Regions from separate parts of the Paenibacillus sp. FSL K6-2393 genome, predicted to be linked through region 1. Evidence: riboswitches for the same ligand, from Rfam matches in the RefSeq annotation. Region 1 holds a riboswitch; the other holds the start of a gene.
The links. Region 1 has a riboswitch for ZMP and ZTP ahead of MHI14_RS22745 (DJ-1/PfpI family protein). Riboswitches for the same ligand answer to the same signal wherever they lie in the genome.

Region 1 (7,573 bases):
CAAGTGTGAGTGCACAGGATGTTGTGATGGCAGGCACAATCAGGCAGATTGATACGGATGCAGTTGAGATAGAGTTAGAGATAACGCGAAAAAGAGAAGATAAGGATCAACATATGGTGTATCCCGTTGTCCCAGGATGGGAAGGGGTCACATTTACTGAAGAACAAGATGATGCGTGGTACATGCCTTCGTCTGTCGGCAGCTCCTATTTTGATCAAGTCATTCTGGAAAAGTATCTGAAGGCGCAGGGGAAAACCATGAAATCAGCTGATAATCTGATAGGATTTGCGATACCTGATGAGATAGGGAGTTACAAGTTGCGGTTAACGCTCAGATCTTTGGATGGAACGACTCAGCCGCTTGAGAATCCCATGGTGTATTATGTTCACAACGAACATTTGTTAGGGAAGGATCTAAGTTGGGTTACGGGTGAGAATCTGGAGATCAATAAGGAGTAATCAGAATGATGAATGTATATGAATCGAATGAAATCACCGTACGTTTCTTGGACACAGAAGATGAACGACATCTGGTGAAGTGGCTGTCAGACCCGGAAGTTCTTCAATACTATGAAGGGCGTGATCGGCCGCATGATTTGGAGCAAGTGAGAGAACATTTTTACAATCAGAAAGATGATGCTACTCGTTGTATCGTTGAGTATGGAGGACATCCGATTGGATACATTCAGTTCTATGAGCTTGAGGAAGAAGAACGAACGGAGTATGGTTATGGAGATACGGATGAAATCATCTATGGAACGGATCAGTTTATTGGTGAGGTAGACTACTGGAATAAAGGCATTGGTACACAGTTGATGCAATCCATGCTGGCTTATCTGATTAATGAAAGACAAGCCCGTAAAGTGGTTATGGACCCTCAATCCTGGAACTTGCGAGCGATATCCTGTTACGAGAAATGTGGTTTCCAAAAGATTAAACTGTTGGAGAAACATGAGCAGCATGAAGGACAGATGAGAGACTGTTGGCTTATGGAATATGCTCCTTAGATAATGTTAAAAGTTATTTGAATCATAGAAACAAGGAGGAATAATGGATGGATGAAAGATTTCCGATAGGACCATTTGTACACACGGGTGAAGTTACTTTGGCACAGCGGGAGAAGTGGATTCAGGACATTGCTGAGTTGCCTGAACGCGCACGAGAAGCGGTAAAGGGATTGAGTGAAGATCAATTAAGTCTGCCGTATCGAGAAGGTGGATGGATGCTCAAACAGGTCATTCACCATATGGCAGACAGCCATATGAACAGTATGATTCGTTTCAAGTTGGCACTGACAGAGGATACACCAACGATTCGGCCTTATTATGAAGAGCGCTGGGCTGAATTGAGTGATTCAAGGGACCTGGATGTCGAATTCTCGCTTCAGATTCTGGATGCGCTCCATCGTCGTTGGGTGTTTCTGTTAAACGCGCTGACAGATGCAGATTATGCCAAACAATTTTATCATCCCTCATCGGAAGAAACGACAAGACTGGATTATAATCTGGGCATGTATGCTTGGCATGGCAAACACCATGTTGCTCACATCACATCGCTTCGGGATAGACTGGGAATATAGCAAGAAGAAATATCTTTTTAAGGAGGATTCATCATTGAGTGTACATATCAGACTATTAAATGAGAGCGATCCTGTAATCATATCAAAGGCGTTTCAGGAGCAGGGTTGGGGGAGATTCGCTGAGCAGTATCTTCGTTACTTGGCTGAACAACAGAATGGGGAGCGCGTAACCTTGGTAGCCGAGTTGAATGGAGAATTTGCCGGATACGTGAATGTATTGTGGTATTCCAGCTACCCGTCTTTCAGGGAACAAGGCATTCCCGAAATTAACGATTTTAATGTGCTGATGAAGTTCCAGCGCCAAGGTATTGGTTCACGGTTGATGGACCGAGCAGAGGAAGTTATTCTGGAACGAACGGATGTAGCAGGCATTGGTGTAGGCGTATTTTCTGATTATGGCAAAGCGCAAGTTCTATATGCCCATCGCGGGTACATACCAGACGGTCACGGTGTACACAAACATGATCATTACATTCAGCCGGGTGAAGAAACGATTATGGACGACGATGTTGTACTTTATCTTACGAAGAAGTTAAAAGACGCGCAATAATTTTCATCATATATATACAGTGATGAAAGATGTCATGTATACTAGTTGTTAAATATCTGTTGTGTGTGACTGGCGTAAACGTGGAGTGAACCACGAGGAAGCACATATATTATATGCCGTACGCCTGGGAAAAGTGTTTGATCTTTTGATCAAACACTTTATTTATTATTCAGGGAACGAAAGGACTGGCGGGGGCAGCAGGTTTCCTGAATGGAAAAAGGGCTACTACCAACTCATCTGCTTATGATTTGTTGACTCCTTATTGTGCAGAAGTAATTTCAGCGCGTGTAGTGCGTGATGGTAATACCGTAACTGGTGCGGGGGTTACGGCTTCCATTGATCTGGGACTATACTTGGTCGAAATGTTAACGTCTACGGAGATCGTCCTTCAAGTTCAACAAAAACTAGAGTATCCATATTATGAAGCCGGTAACTTAAAAGATATCTATATGCACACTAAGGGGTAGGGGATAAAAAGATGACTATTCGCCTTTTTCAAGCGATTGATCAGCCAGCAGTGCTGAAAATGATGACGGATCATGATTTTCAATTTCCTTCGTTTATACGCGATCAGTATCCTGCGCGCTGGGATTCATTTTTAAAAATGACGGATGAACGTATCAGTGCTTATTATGTCATGGTTGACGAAGCAGATGTTGTCATAGGTCATGCTGGTTATATCTTTCAGGCTACTGTTAATCGATATGAAATCGTTGGCGTTGTTACATGCAAATCGCACCTTCGACAGGGAGTAGCACGTGCACTTATTACTAAAATATGCATTAAAATAGCTGAATTTGGATGTAGTGATGTCATGCTTTACACACTTGATCATGAAGAAAATGAAGCAGCGCTTGTATTTTATGAACGAATGAATTTTCAAAAGGAAAGTATCGATATGAATTATTATACCTCGGGGTTTCATAGACTTTCACTTGTTAAAACACTATAAGTAACTTCAGGAGATTCATTGATAACTTAAGATTGATACTCATAAATAAATCCACTTATGATAAAAAAGCTGTCCCGCATGTTATACTCTATTGGAATTTGAGGAATGATAAGCAGGATGTTGAGAGATTAGATGATCAGAGGAGTGATTGATCCATGTTTAGCAAAGTCGGCCAAATTATGTTGTATGTCAATGATCAAGATGAATCACTGGCTTTTTGGACTGAAGTCGCAGGATTCCACATTGTGGATGAAGTAAACCTTGACGAAGGCATGAGATGGATTGAGATCGCGCCTACCGCAGATTCGCAGACGAGTATTATTCTCCATGACAAAGAGTTCGTCGAACGGATGTCGGCGGGTGTAAATCTGGGCACACCTTCGTTAATGTTCTTCACCGAAAATCTGGATCAGTTATATGCCGACTTGTCTGGTAAACATGTAACGGTTGGAGAGATTGTCGAGATGCCCACCGGGCGTGTCTTCAACTTTGCTGATAACGAAGGAAATTACTTTGCAGTCTTGGAAAGGGCGAAGTAAATTACAACCCAAAACCGCTACGATTGTAAGCGATCGACATCCATGTCGGTCGTTTTTTTGTTGGGAAAAAGCTTGTGTTTTGGAGTAGAAAAACGCAAGAAAAATAGAGAATTAATGGGTAAAAATGTTATAATAGAGTGTGGCTGATTTAATGAGAATTACGAGAAATGAATAGTCGGATATGAAGGTTTGGGTGGGGAATTTAAGGAGGAATGTGGTTGTGGAAAAGACGATTAAAAGTGTACAGGATCTGTATGATATGCTCGATGCGGACTTCAGATCTGCCAAGCAATTTTGGGAGCCATTCTATGAGGATCGGAACAGACCCATCCCCTTTTTCCCAAACAAACCGGATGAGAATCTGGTAACTCATGTGAACGCAGGTCTGCTGACAGGTGGCAAGGCACTGGAACTGGGTTGTGGACCGGGCAGAAATGCGTTGTATTTAACCCGCCAAGGCTATCAGGTAGATGCTTATGATCTTTCCGAGACAGCGATTGCCTGGGCTAAAGAGAGGGCGGCAGAAGAGCAACTGGACGTGCACTTTGAATGTCGCTCCGTGTTCGAACTGGCCCCAGAGCAAGAATATGATCTTGTCTACGACTCGGGTTGTCTGCACCATCTGTTACCTCATCAGCGCATTCCCTACATAGAAATGATCCACAATGCACTCCGGCCTGGAGGATACTTTGGAATGACTTGTTTTGCTCCTGGTTACGGCGATATTGGTGGACCGGAGATCGTTATGAATGATTGGCAGGTGTATCAAGAGAAGTCGATGCGAGGTGGTCTTGCATTCACGGAGGAGAAGCTTCGCTACATGCTGGAAGATGGTTTCGAATGTGTGGAGTTCCGTGAGATGAAGGCGATGGAGCAGCATGAACCGTATTTTGGTGTACCTTTTCTCTGGGCCACGTTGTGGAGAAAGAAAAACTCGTAAGAGTAGGGGAATTATATCATTGAAAATAGAGGAGGCGTGGTTTCGGAATGGAAACAGGAACAGGAAGAAGACACTTTATCATTACAGGTACATCCAAAGGGATCGGTTTACAACTTGCAGAGTTATTATTGGCTAAGGGGGATTACGTTTACGGTATTTCACGCGGACGTTCGGATCTGTTGGAATCAAGCGAGGAATGGAGCGGGCGTTACCGCCATGTTCAGTACGATCTAGCCGACCTGACCGGGATTGATGATGTGGTTACACGTGTATTGGACGTAATTCCGTCTCAGGAAGCCGATTGCATTGGACTCATTAATAATGCAGCGATGCTGGAGCCTCTAAGACCCATAGACCAATGCAGTGCGGCAGAGATAAGTCAGAGTCTTAACATCAGTCTTGCAGCACCAATGATATTGAGTTCATCTTTTATTCAACATACGAATCACCTGTCCGCCAGACGTAAAATTGTCAATCTCTCATCGGGTTCGGCAAGTTATCCCGCGCCATCAATGGCAGTGTATTGTACATCCAAGGCAGGCTTGAACATGTTCACCCAATGCGTAGCTTTGGAGCAAACGGGCCGACAGAACCCTGTTGAGATTATTGCTTTTGATCCGGGGATGGTTGATACGGAGTTACAGGCTGCTGCACGAGGCAAAAGTACAGAGGAGTTCGCTCTTGCAGGTATGTTCAATCAAGTATATGAAGCAGGCCAATTAAGATCGCCACGAGATGTGGCGATGCAGTTGATCAAGCGGATGGACGAACACCTTGATGCAAACCATGTTATACACAGTATTGAGAGCTAATATGATATATGTATTTCGTCTCGTTTTCTTTACGAAGTATGGATACCTTTTGATATAATCCCAACTTCCCTGTACACTGGAATCAGCGATTGGAAGAACGATTCGTAACGGTAAAGGTGATCCTGCAACAACGGAGTCTGATCACCTTATTCAACCTTAGAAGATCAGAAACGTGGTGAAGTCTCTTGTTTAAAATTATGCTCATTGAAGACGACGAATCATTATTCAATGAAATCAAGGAACGTTTGTCCCAATGGTCGTATGATGTGTATGGTGTGCAGGATTTTGGAAAGGTATTGCAGGAGTACAGCGTAATTCAGCCGCAACTGGTCATTATTGATATTCAGTTACCCCAATATGACGGGTTCCATTGGTGCCGGATCATTCGTTCGCACTCTAATGTGCCGATTATCTTTTTGTCCTCACGGGATCATCCTGCGGATATGGTTATGTCCATGCATTTGGGTGCGGATGATTTTATCCAGAAGCCTTTTCACTTCGATGTATTGATTGCCAAGATTCAAGCGACTTTGCGGAGGGTGTACAACTATAATACAGAGCATATTGAACTTCGAACCTGGCGTGGTGCTGCTATTGAATATGTGAAAAATACGTTGACCTGCGGGGATGAATCTGTTCTGTTAACCAAAAATGAGATGTTCATCCTTAAAGTGCTGGTCGAGCACAAAAATCAGATTGTTACCCGTGAGGACCTCATCCGGAGCTTGTGGGATCACGAGCATTTCGTGAGTGACAACACGCTAACGGTTAACGTTAATCGGTTACGGAAGAAGCTTGAACCCATCGGCTTGGAGCGTTACATTGAAACCAAAGTAGGGCAGGGGTACATGGCAACGGAAGAGGCAGAATCATGATCGGAAAGTACATACGAGAAAGGGCAAGTTGGTTATGGCTACTGGTAAGCATGCAACTTATTATTTTACTGGTGGCCTACCTGGACTCGTCCATTCCATTCCAATCTGTGGTGTATATCGTAGGACTGAATGTGGTGGTATGTCTTGTTTTTATATGGGCGAGATACCTGAAAGAGACCCGTTTCTATAAAAAATTGAGCACCTGGGATCATACCTATGATCTGAGAGAACTCGAGATCGCCGAAAGTCCATATGAGCAGATTGTACATGAGGCCGTCAGTTCCCAGACACAGCGGTATCGTAAGGAGTCGTCACATCATTTTATCGCTCTGGAACAGGAGAAGGACGAGATGTTGTCCTGGATTCATGAGGTGAAGACCCCACTGACTGCGTTGCAACTGATGATCGAGCGCTTGCCAGATGACAAGCTGCAGAGCCAAATGACATATGAATGGTTACGAATCCATCAGTTGCTGGATCAGCAGCTTCATCAGAAGCGTATTCCGTTCATGCATAATGATCTGTTCATCGAAGAGACGGAATTTGAACCGGTATTGAATAGTGAGATTCGAGCGCTGAAATCGTGGTGCATATCCAAGGGCATTGGCTTTGATGTGTCTTTAATGGTATCCAGTGTGCTCACAGACAGCAAATGGTTAGGTTTCATCCTCCGGCAGTTGTTAAGCAATGCGGTGAAATATAGCGATTCATCGGACATCCTCATTGAAAGTCGGGAACAGGATGGACACATCATACTCATGATTCAGGATCACGGGCGAGGGATTGAAGCTCAAGATCTGCCGCGTATATTTGATAAAGGATTTACGTCTACCCGAGGCAGAATGGATGGAGCGGCTACCGGGATGGGGCTGTATCTGGTTCGTCAGGTGGTCCAAACCCTTCATATGAAGATTCATGTAGAGTCTTCTCTTGGCGAGGGCACAACCGTCACACTTACTTTTCCGCGAAAAAACGACATGGTGCATCTTGCAGGCGTGTGACAACAATGTCACATGCTTTTTGGTTTTGTTCGGTGAATCACACGATAACACTGCACATTCCGCCTATGATATAGACATGAGCATTTTGCAGAAGATCTAAGAGGAGTGAGTGGGATATGTGGATACTGGAAGCCAAAAAAATTCATAAAGTCTATGGGAATAAACTGAATAAACAGGAAGTGCTGAAGGGGATTGATCTTGGGGTAAGTAAGGGAGAGTTTGTTGGTATTATGGGGCCTTCGGGTTCGGGTAAAACAACGCTGCTTAATGTACTTTCCTCCATTGATCGGGTGAGTCAGGGCACGATTGATATTGAGGGCAAGGAA
Region 2 (7,573 bases), 4.5 Mb from region 1:
TGCAAGGAACATCCGTTCAGAGTGGACGAGTCCCCTATACGTATTCTGATTCCATTTTTGTTGTGATCGCAGAGGAGTTTGGCTTTGTTGGTGCATCCGTACTGATTCTGTTGTACTTTATTCTGATTCAACGTATGGTGCTGATTGCTCTGGCATGCAGAGATCGCGCTGGACCCGTCATCATTGTAGGTATTATCGGAATGTTGTTGTATCAGGTGTTTGAGAACGTGGGGGCGTTCCTCGGACTGATGCCACTCACAGGTATTACGTTACCGTTCATCAGTTACGGCGGCACCTCCTTGCTCATTAATATGGCTTGTATCGGTGTAGTCATGAGCATTAAGTTGTATGGACAAGAAGAGGAAGATGAACTTCTCATAGGGGAGCAGCAACCTCGGTTGTCGGAACGTTTATGGAATATGCTCAAGAAAGAGAAAAGTGCTGTGTAGCTGTTGAGTCGCTGTAGGTGAAAAGTAAAGCGGTGAGTGTATAACGTGATCTTTCGTAGGAATAAAGAGGTTGATTTGTCCTGTAATCAGGTGCAGATCAGCCTTTTTAACATGATAGGTGAGAATGATTGAATGAGAGATGATTGAAGCAATGCAGAGGTGTCTTCGAGCCTGCTGTAGGCTGAGGCGCACCTGAAAGAGTTGGAAATAGAGTGTTGAGCATGATGTGACGATTCAAGTGCCAGCTGTTAGGGGGTTAGGAGTTAAGAGTTAGGAGCTAACGAACCTGACGCATCTTATTCAGGGATTTGAAGTGCCTAGAGAAAACTAAGGAATCTGAGACACGTTATATCAGCATAAACAGCCTTTTGTAGCGTGTTGATCAGATGATTTTGGGAAATAACGTGCCTCATGTTCCTTACAATTTCAAAAGAAGACCTGAAGGGCAAATATGACGTCCTCGGTTCCTTAGAACATTGACTGGTCATTCGCGAGAGTCATTCGCCTAGGGTCAGCCAGTACAGTCTTCAAGTCTTTTTGGACGCTGATATTTGTCATCGTATAACTTGCCTGGGTTTAAACACACATTCTAGTAGTACGTGTTCAAAAAGTTGGGTTTTCAGTACCGAGAAGATGATGAGGCTAGAAATGGAGTAATGGAGCGAAGGATAAACTACGCGAGCAATCAAAATATTTCCTTTGGAAACAACCTTCGTAAGCCTCCCGCTTATTTTGTCTGAATTTCATATTCAACGTTGATGATGCAGCTAGGCATCCTTCGTAATCAAAAGCAGACTTTTGAACAAACTCTAGTAGATTTATTGCAAATGCTAGGTTTACTTCCGGTTCTCCCGGGCATACTGATAGACATGAGAGAGTTGCAGGTAGCGTGATCAGAGAGCCGAGGGGGAGAACGGAATGAGCAGAAGAATTGTAAAACAAATTGGACTTATTATTGTATGTCTTATGATGATTATCATGATGTGGGAAGGTCAGAAAACGGATGCAGCTGTGGCGGCCACAGCAATTCCGGAACAATCAATTCGTTTGCGTATTCTAGCAAACTCGGATGCACCGGGAGATCAATTGGTGAAACGTGAGATTCGGGATGCTGTCGTTGCTCAGATGGGCGAGTGGGTAGCCGAACTGGAGAATCCGCAAAGTCTGGATGAAGCGCGCAAGGTTATTCGTGAGCATTTGTCCGAGATTGAGAATAGAGTAGGAGAAGAGTTGGCCAGTCGCGGTTTAAATTATGAATATCAGGTAGAGCTGGGTTCCGTTCCGTTCCCGACCAAGCTGTATGGGGGTACCGTCTATCCTGCCGGAGATTATGAAGCGGTTCGGATTACGCTGGGCGAAGGAAAAGGTCAGAACTGGTGGTGTGTGTTGTTCCCGCCGTTGTGCTTCATTGATGCAGGGACCGGGGATGCACTGGCGAAACCTTCAACGGTATCGGCCGCAGCGGCTGAACCAGGAGATGCCGAGGCATCTGTGCAGGGAGATACACCGGCACCGGAAGCAAGATTCTTTCTGTGGGATATGGCTGTGAAACTGTGGAGTTGGGTAACTGGATTGTTCGCATAACAACGTATTTATATTATAACAGAGGGCGACTTCGATTCAGGGAGCTGCCCTCTTAATATGAATTAGTGGTGAATTTCCGGGCGAAGTTTGAAGGGCATCCGAGTTGGGACAGGTATGTTATAATTACTTATATTGAATATGGATATGAACTAACCTACTTGAAACTTAGGAATGATGATATATGAGCAGAGAAAACGAACCTGTGCAACACACCTCTGAGTTGAGGAATATTAGAGAAGATCGCGAGATGAAAACTCCGGGAGAGCTGGTCACCGAGATATGGGATGTACGTGTTTTGTTGGCCGCGGAGAATGATCATGGAATGGGTAATATTGAATTGTTGGGTATGAAAAAGGGGAGCGCCGATCAACAGGCGCTCGCCGACTTGCAGGCTGCCGCAGCCTGCATTCGTCAAGGTCAGACGGTGGCCTTTCCGACCGAGACGGTCTATGGCCTGGGTGCTAATGCGCGTAGCACAGCAGCCGTGGAGGCTGTATTTGTCGCCAAAGGCCGACCTTCCGACAATCCACTGATTGTGCATATCGCGCACCGTGACCAGTTGGATGCGCTGGTCACGGAAGTGAACGAAACGGCGGAAGCGCTGATGGCGGCCTTCTGGCCGGGACCACTGACGCTGGTGCTGCCGGTTAGGCCGGGGGCGGTGTCCCCACGTGTCACCGCCGGTTTGGACACGGTGGCCGTGCGCATGCCGGACCATCCGGTGGCCTTGCAGTTGATCGCGGCGGCGGCGTGCCCTGTGGCTGCGCCAAGCGCCAATCGCTCCGGGCGGCCAAGCCCGACACTCGCGTCTCATGTGCGCGAGGATCTGTATGGCCGCATCGGCGGCATTGTGGACGGCGGCCCCACCGGGGTGGGCGTCGAGTCCACTGTTGTGCAGGTCGGTGACGACGGTACCGTCACCATCCTGCGTCCTGGCGGCATTACGGCGGAACAGCTGTCCGCCGTTGCCGCCCGTGTCGCCACGGACCCCGCGCTACTCGCGGAGGGGACCGATGGCGTGGGCAGCCCGGCGCCGCGCTCGCCGGGCATGAAGTACACGCACTACGCACCCGCAGGGGCGCTGTGCGTGGTAGAAGGGCCGCCCGCAGCGGTGGCGGCCTGGATCAGCGCCGCCCTCGCAGAGGCGGCGCAGCGCGGAGAGCGCACCGCGGTGCTGGCATTCGCCGAGCACGCGGAGCAGTACCGCGCCGATGCCGTGTTCTCGCTGGGCGACGCCAGCGAGCTGGAAGAAGCAGCGCGCCGGCTATACGCCGCGCTGCGCAGCTGCGATGAGCAAGGCGCCACATATATTGTGGCTGAAGCCTGCTCACGCGAAGGGCTGGGAGCAGCCGTTATGAATCGGCTGCTCAAGGCTGCGGGTAACCAACTCATACAAGTTGGCAACCAGCAATCCTTTTAATCTCTCCTGATCATACAGTCAGGAGAGTAATCACTCTTTTTCCAAAACAAAATCAAGATTCTATAAAGCCAGCATCCAACCATAGAAACGTCGCCGTTTGCCTTTCATCGGTCATGTTTAGGTCCTTGTCCGCATATCGTGTACAAGAACCTTTACGTGACTTGGGGGTATGGGGATGTGGGATGTGTCTGCCCATGTAGGGCAGTTGGTAACCATTTTGATCATGGCTGTTGCGCTTGGCCTCGATGCGTTCTCACTCGGAATCGGAATTGGCATGAAGGGCATTCGGCTGCGGGATGTATTGCGAATCAGTATTGTAACAGCGCTATTTCATATCATCATGCCGCTCATCGGCATGTATATGGGCAAATACGTCAGCTCCCTGCTCGGCGACATTACGACGTATGCGGCAGGTGGATTGCTTGTTTTGCTGGGTGCTCATATGATTCTGAATGCATTCCGTGAAGGCGATACAAAGCTGGTGGACCACCGTTCCCTGCTCGGCGTTGTTTTGTTCTCCCTCAGCGTAAGTGTGGATTCGTTCTCCGTTGGCGTTTCCTTAGGGATGTTTAGCAGTGATCTGATCTTAACCGTACTTGCTTTCGGCGTTTGTGGCGGGGTGATGTCGGTTATGGGTCTGCTATTAGGCCGTCGGGTGAGCCAGAATCTTGGGGATTACGGCGAAGCTATTGGTGGCGCAATCTTGCTTGCGTTTGGACTTTTGTTTATATTTTAGAATAAAACTTGAGATATCATATCATTTGCATCATATGTAAAATGGGGAGGCTAACACAATGAAACATATTTTATTCGTATGTACAGGAAATACGTGCCGCAGCCCCATGGCAGAGGGGCTTTTGCGAAAACTGGCATCAGAGCGTGGCATTCAGGTAGAGGTTCGCTCTGCAGGTGTGGCAGCAACGTCGGGTATGCCGATCTCCCGTCATGCGGAAGCAGTGTTGAGAGATCATAACGTTGAAGGTCCACCTCATTCCACACAACTTAGCTCTAACCTGGTAGGTTGGGCCGATCTGGTTCTAACATTAACACGGAGTCATAAGCAACATGTCATGCAGGTATTTCCCGATTCAGTCCACAAAACCTATACATTGAAAGAATATGTGGAGGATGATGAACAGGTATTAAGTGATGTTCAGGAGTTGGACAGCCTGTTTGCAACGCTGGAGATGAAACGTGCCCTTGGGCAAGAGATCCTGGCATCGGAGCGTGAACGAGCCATTGAGATTAGACAACGAATCCCAAGTTTCGACATCTCCGATCCATTTGGGGGAAGTCGTGATGATTACAATATAGCTGCAGCTGAGATTCGGACTGCATTGGACCGGCTTTTGGATAAGCTGGGATAATTCTGATCCTGCGGGGCAGGTTATAAAAATAGGACATGTGATGTAAATTAACCGTTGATTTTAGACGCGGGTTGTTTTATGATGAAGGGGAAAACAGGGATCCGGTGTAACTGGCGACGAAGTGGGCATAACCACGATGGAGCACCGGAACAAACGGCCGGTCGCCTGGGCAAAAGAGCAATTCTGCGTTACCCGCAGACTGCTCTTTTTTTCGTCTTTCATCTGATTATTCGCTATAATAGTACCTGAGATGCCGTGCAAGAATACGAAGGACAACCAAGAGACAGCGGGCATGATTTTATCGGGAGGCGATGATAGGATGACTATAGAGTTAGATTCGGAACAACCCGGATTGCAGGAACAGACCGCGTCTATTCTGCATGAACTGGCGCTTGCTGGACAGCTTGGGCCTGGACAGATCGTTGTGATCGGTACAAGCACAAGTGAAGTCGCAGGCGCTCGGATTGGTACGAGTGGTGCCATTGAAGTGGCACAGCAGCTTCTTGCGGGTATACGCGAGGTGCAGGAGGAATTCGGTTTTGATACGGTATTCCAATGTTGTGAGCATCTGAACCGTGCGCTGGTAATGGAACGTTCTGTGCTTACTCGTCTTGGATTGACCGAGGTTGGTGCAGTACCCGTGCCCAAGGCCGGAGGTTCAATGGCATCCGCAGCATATCGTTCGCTGACCGATCCATGCCTGGCTGAACATGTGCAGGCCCATGCGGGACTGGACATTGGGGAGACGATGATTGGGATGCATCTCCGGCATGTAGCCGTACCCTATCGTACAGCGCTCCGCTATGTTGGAGATGCACGTGTGACCACAGCGTTGACTCGTCCGAAGTTGATTGGCGGCGAACGCGCGGTGTATCGTATGGAAGAACAACCAGATTCGACATTTTGTGACTAACATATAAAGCGAGACTAATTGGGTTACACTCCTGACTTTGATTGCATCACCATCTTCCGATCGCTGTTATCTCCAGATTTTTTTATTCCCTATTTGAAGGGGAAATCCGGTGATAGCCTATGCTTCCGGAGTAGCTTTCTAAAGAAAGCTTTTTGGCGACTACTTCGTTTCTTCAGATTGGTGTTGCACTCGCCGTTTTTGTGTAAACATTAGTTTCACTTTATAAATTCACTTATAAACTGGGAGGAATTTAATCATGGAACAATTGCGCAAGAATGACCCGGCAGTACTGGAAGCGATGAATCTTGAACTGAAACGTCAACAGAACAACATCGAACTGATTGCATCCGAGAACATCGTAAGTGAAGCAGTAATCGAAGCATTGGGATCTGTTCTGACCAACAAGTACGCTGAAGGATATCCAGGCAAACGTTACTATGGCGGTTGTGAGCATGTGGACATCGTTGAAGACATCGCGCGTGATCGTGCAAAAGAATTGTTCGGAGCAGAACACGTGAATGTTCAACCTCACTCCGGTGCACAAGCGAACATGGCAGTTTATCTTGCAGCGTTGAAACCTGGTGATACTGTACTTGGTATGAACCTTGCCCATGGTGGACACCTCACACACGGTAGCCCGGTTAACGCATCCGGTTTGCTGTACAACTTTGTAGCATACGGCGTACAGGAAGATACATTCCTGATTGATTATGATGAAGTACGCAAAGCGGCTTTCAAACACCGCCCTCGTCTGATCGTTGCAGGTGCAAGTGCATATCCGCGTACCATTGATTTTGAAAAGTTGGCTTCCATTGCCAATGATGTAGGTGCTTTGTTCATGGTGGACATGGCTCACATCGCAGGACTGGTTGCTGCTGGTTTGCATCCAAACCCGGTTCCACATGCGCATTTCGTAACAACAACAACACACAAAACGCTGCGTGGACCTCGTGGTGGTATGATTCTGTGCCGCAAAGCGTGGGCAGCAGCGATTGATAAAGCCGTATTCCCTGGTTCCCAAGGTGGACCTCTAATGCACGTGATCGCTTCCAAAGCGGTAGCATTCGGAGAAGCTTTGCAACCTTCGTTCAAAACATATGCACAGAACGTTGTGAAAAACGCACAGGTTCTGGCTGAAACACTGATCGCTGAAGGATTGAACATCGTATCCGGTGGTACAGATAACCACTTGATGCTGATCGACACACGCAGCGTGAACATCACTGGTAAGGAAGCTGAGCATGTGCTTGATTCCATCGGTATTACCGTGAACAAAAATGCAATTCCATTCGACCCTACAAGCCCGTTTGTAACGAGTGGTATTCGAATTGGTACACCTGCTGCAACTTCCCGTGGCATGAACGAAGAAGCTATGGTAGCGATCGGTAAGATCATTGCCAAAACACTGAAAAATCCAAAAGATACAGCGAAGTTGGATGAAGCTCGTGCAGAAGTGACTGCACTGACAGACCAATTCCCGCTCTATACAGATCTTAAATACTAAAAAACTTTGCTCATGCTGCTTTCTTTTGAGTTTTGATAAATTGGAATACAAAAGACGAAGCTGGCAGAATGCAACCGGAGAAGCGAAGCGCTCGCCTTTATCCCATGATTTTCTCCTTTTATAGGAGAATCAAAAAAATCAGGGGATAACAGCGATCGTAGGTGCAATCTGTTTGCGGAGCATCACTTGTATTCATATTTTTCCCACTCAATGACATAACAGCATGAGCAAAACAGGACCGGATGATCATTTTCCGGTCCTGTTTTTTATAGGATTCGGTAATCTGTAATGATTGGGTGCCCTTTGATGGTGTAATTCGTTGTTGGTGATGATATA

Region 2: linked by a shared signal. The riboswitch ahead of MHI14_RS02750 (TIGR01440 family protein) and the one ahead of MHI14_RS22745 (DJ-1/PfpI family protein) in region 1 are both predicted to bind ZMP and ZTP.

Annotation. Positions count from the first base shown of each region.
Region 1 covers NZ_JBBOCU010000001.1:5,160,281-5,167,853, reverse strand. The annotation lists gene MHI14_RS22765 (hypothetical protein) at 1-458, shown strand, start outside; gene MHI14_RS22760 (GNAT family N-acetyltransferase) at 467-1,006, shown strand; gene MHI14_RS22755 (YfiT family bacillithiol transferase) at 1,054-1,578, shown strand; gene MHI14_RS22750 (GNAT family N-acetyltransferase) at 1,613-2,128, shown strand; ZMP/ZTP riboswitch at 2,184-2,265, shown strand; gene MHI14_RS22745 (DJ-1/PfpI family protein) at 2,293-2,595, shown strand; gene MHI14_RS22740 (GNAT family N-acetyltransferase) at 2,607-3,080, shown strand; gene MHI14_RS22735 (VOC family protein) at 3,236-3,619, shown strand; gene MHI14_RS22730 (class I SAM-dependent methyltransferase) at 3,840-4,559, shown strand; gene MHI14_RS22725 (SDR family NAD(P)-dependent oxidoreductase) at 4,607-5,371, shown strand; gene MHI14_RS22720 (response regulator transcription factor) at 5,557-6,246, shown strand; gene MHI14_RS22715 (sensor histidine kinase) at 6,243-7,247, shown strand; gene MHI14_RS22710 (ABC transporter ATP-binding protein) at 7,364-7,573, shown strand, end outside.
Region 2 covers NZ_JBBOCU010000001.1:637,902-645,474, forward strand. The annotation lists gene MHI14_RS02725 (FtsW/RodA/SpoVE family cell cycle protein) at 1-449, shown strand, start outside; gene spoIIR (stage II sporulation protein R) at 1,368-2,033, shown strand; gene MHI14_RS02735 (L-threonylcarbamoyladenylate synthase) at 2,215-3,453, shown strand; gene MHI14_RS02740 (manganese efflux pump MntP) at 3,629-4,189, shown strand; gene MHI14_RS02745 (low molecular weight protein arginine phosphatase) at 4,248-4,820, shown strand; ZMP/ZTP riboswitch at 4,917-4,998, shown strand; gene MHI14_RS02750 (TIGR01440 family protein) at 5,140-5,733, shown strand; gene glyA (serine hydroxymethyltransferase) at 5,990-7,237, shown strand.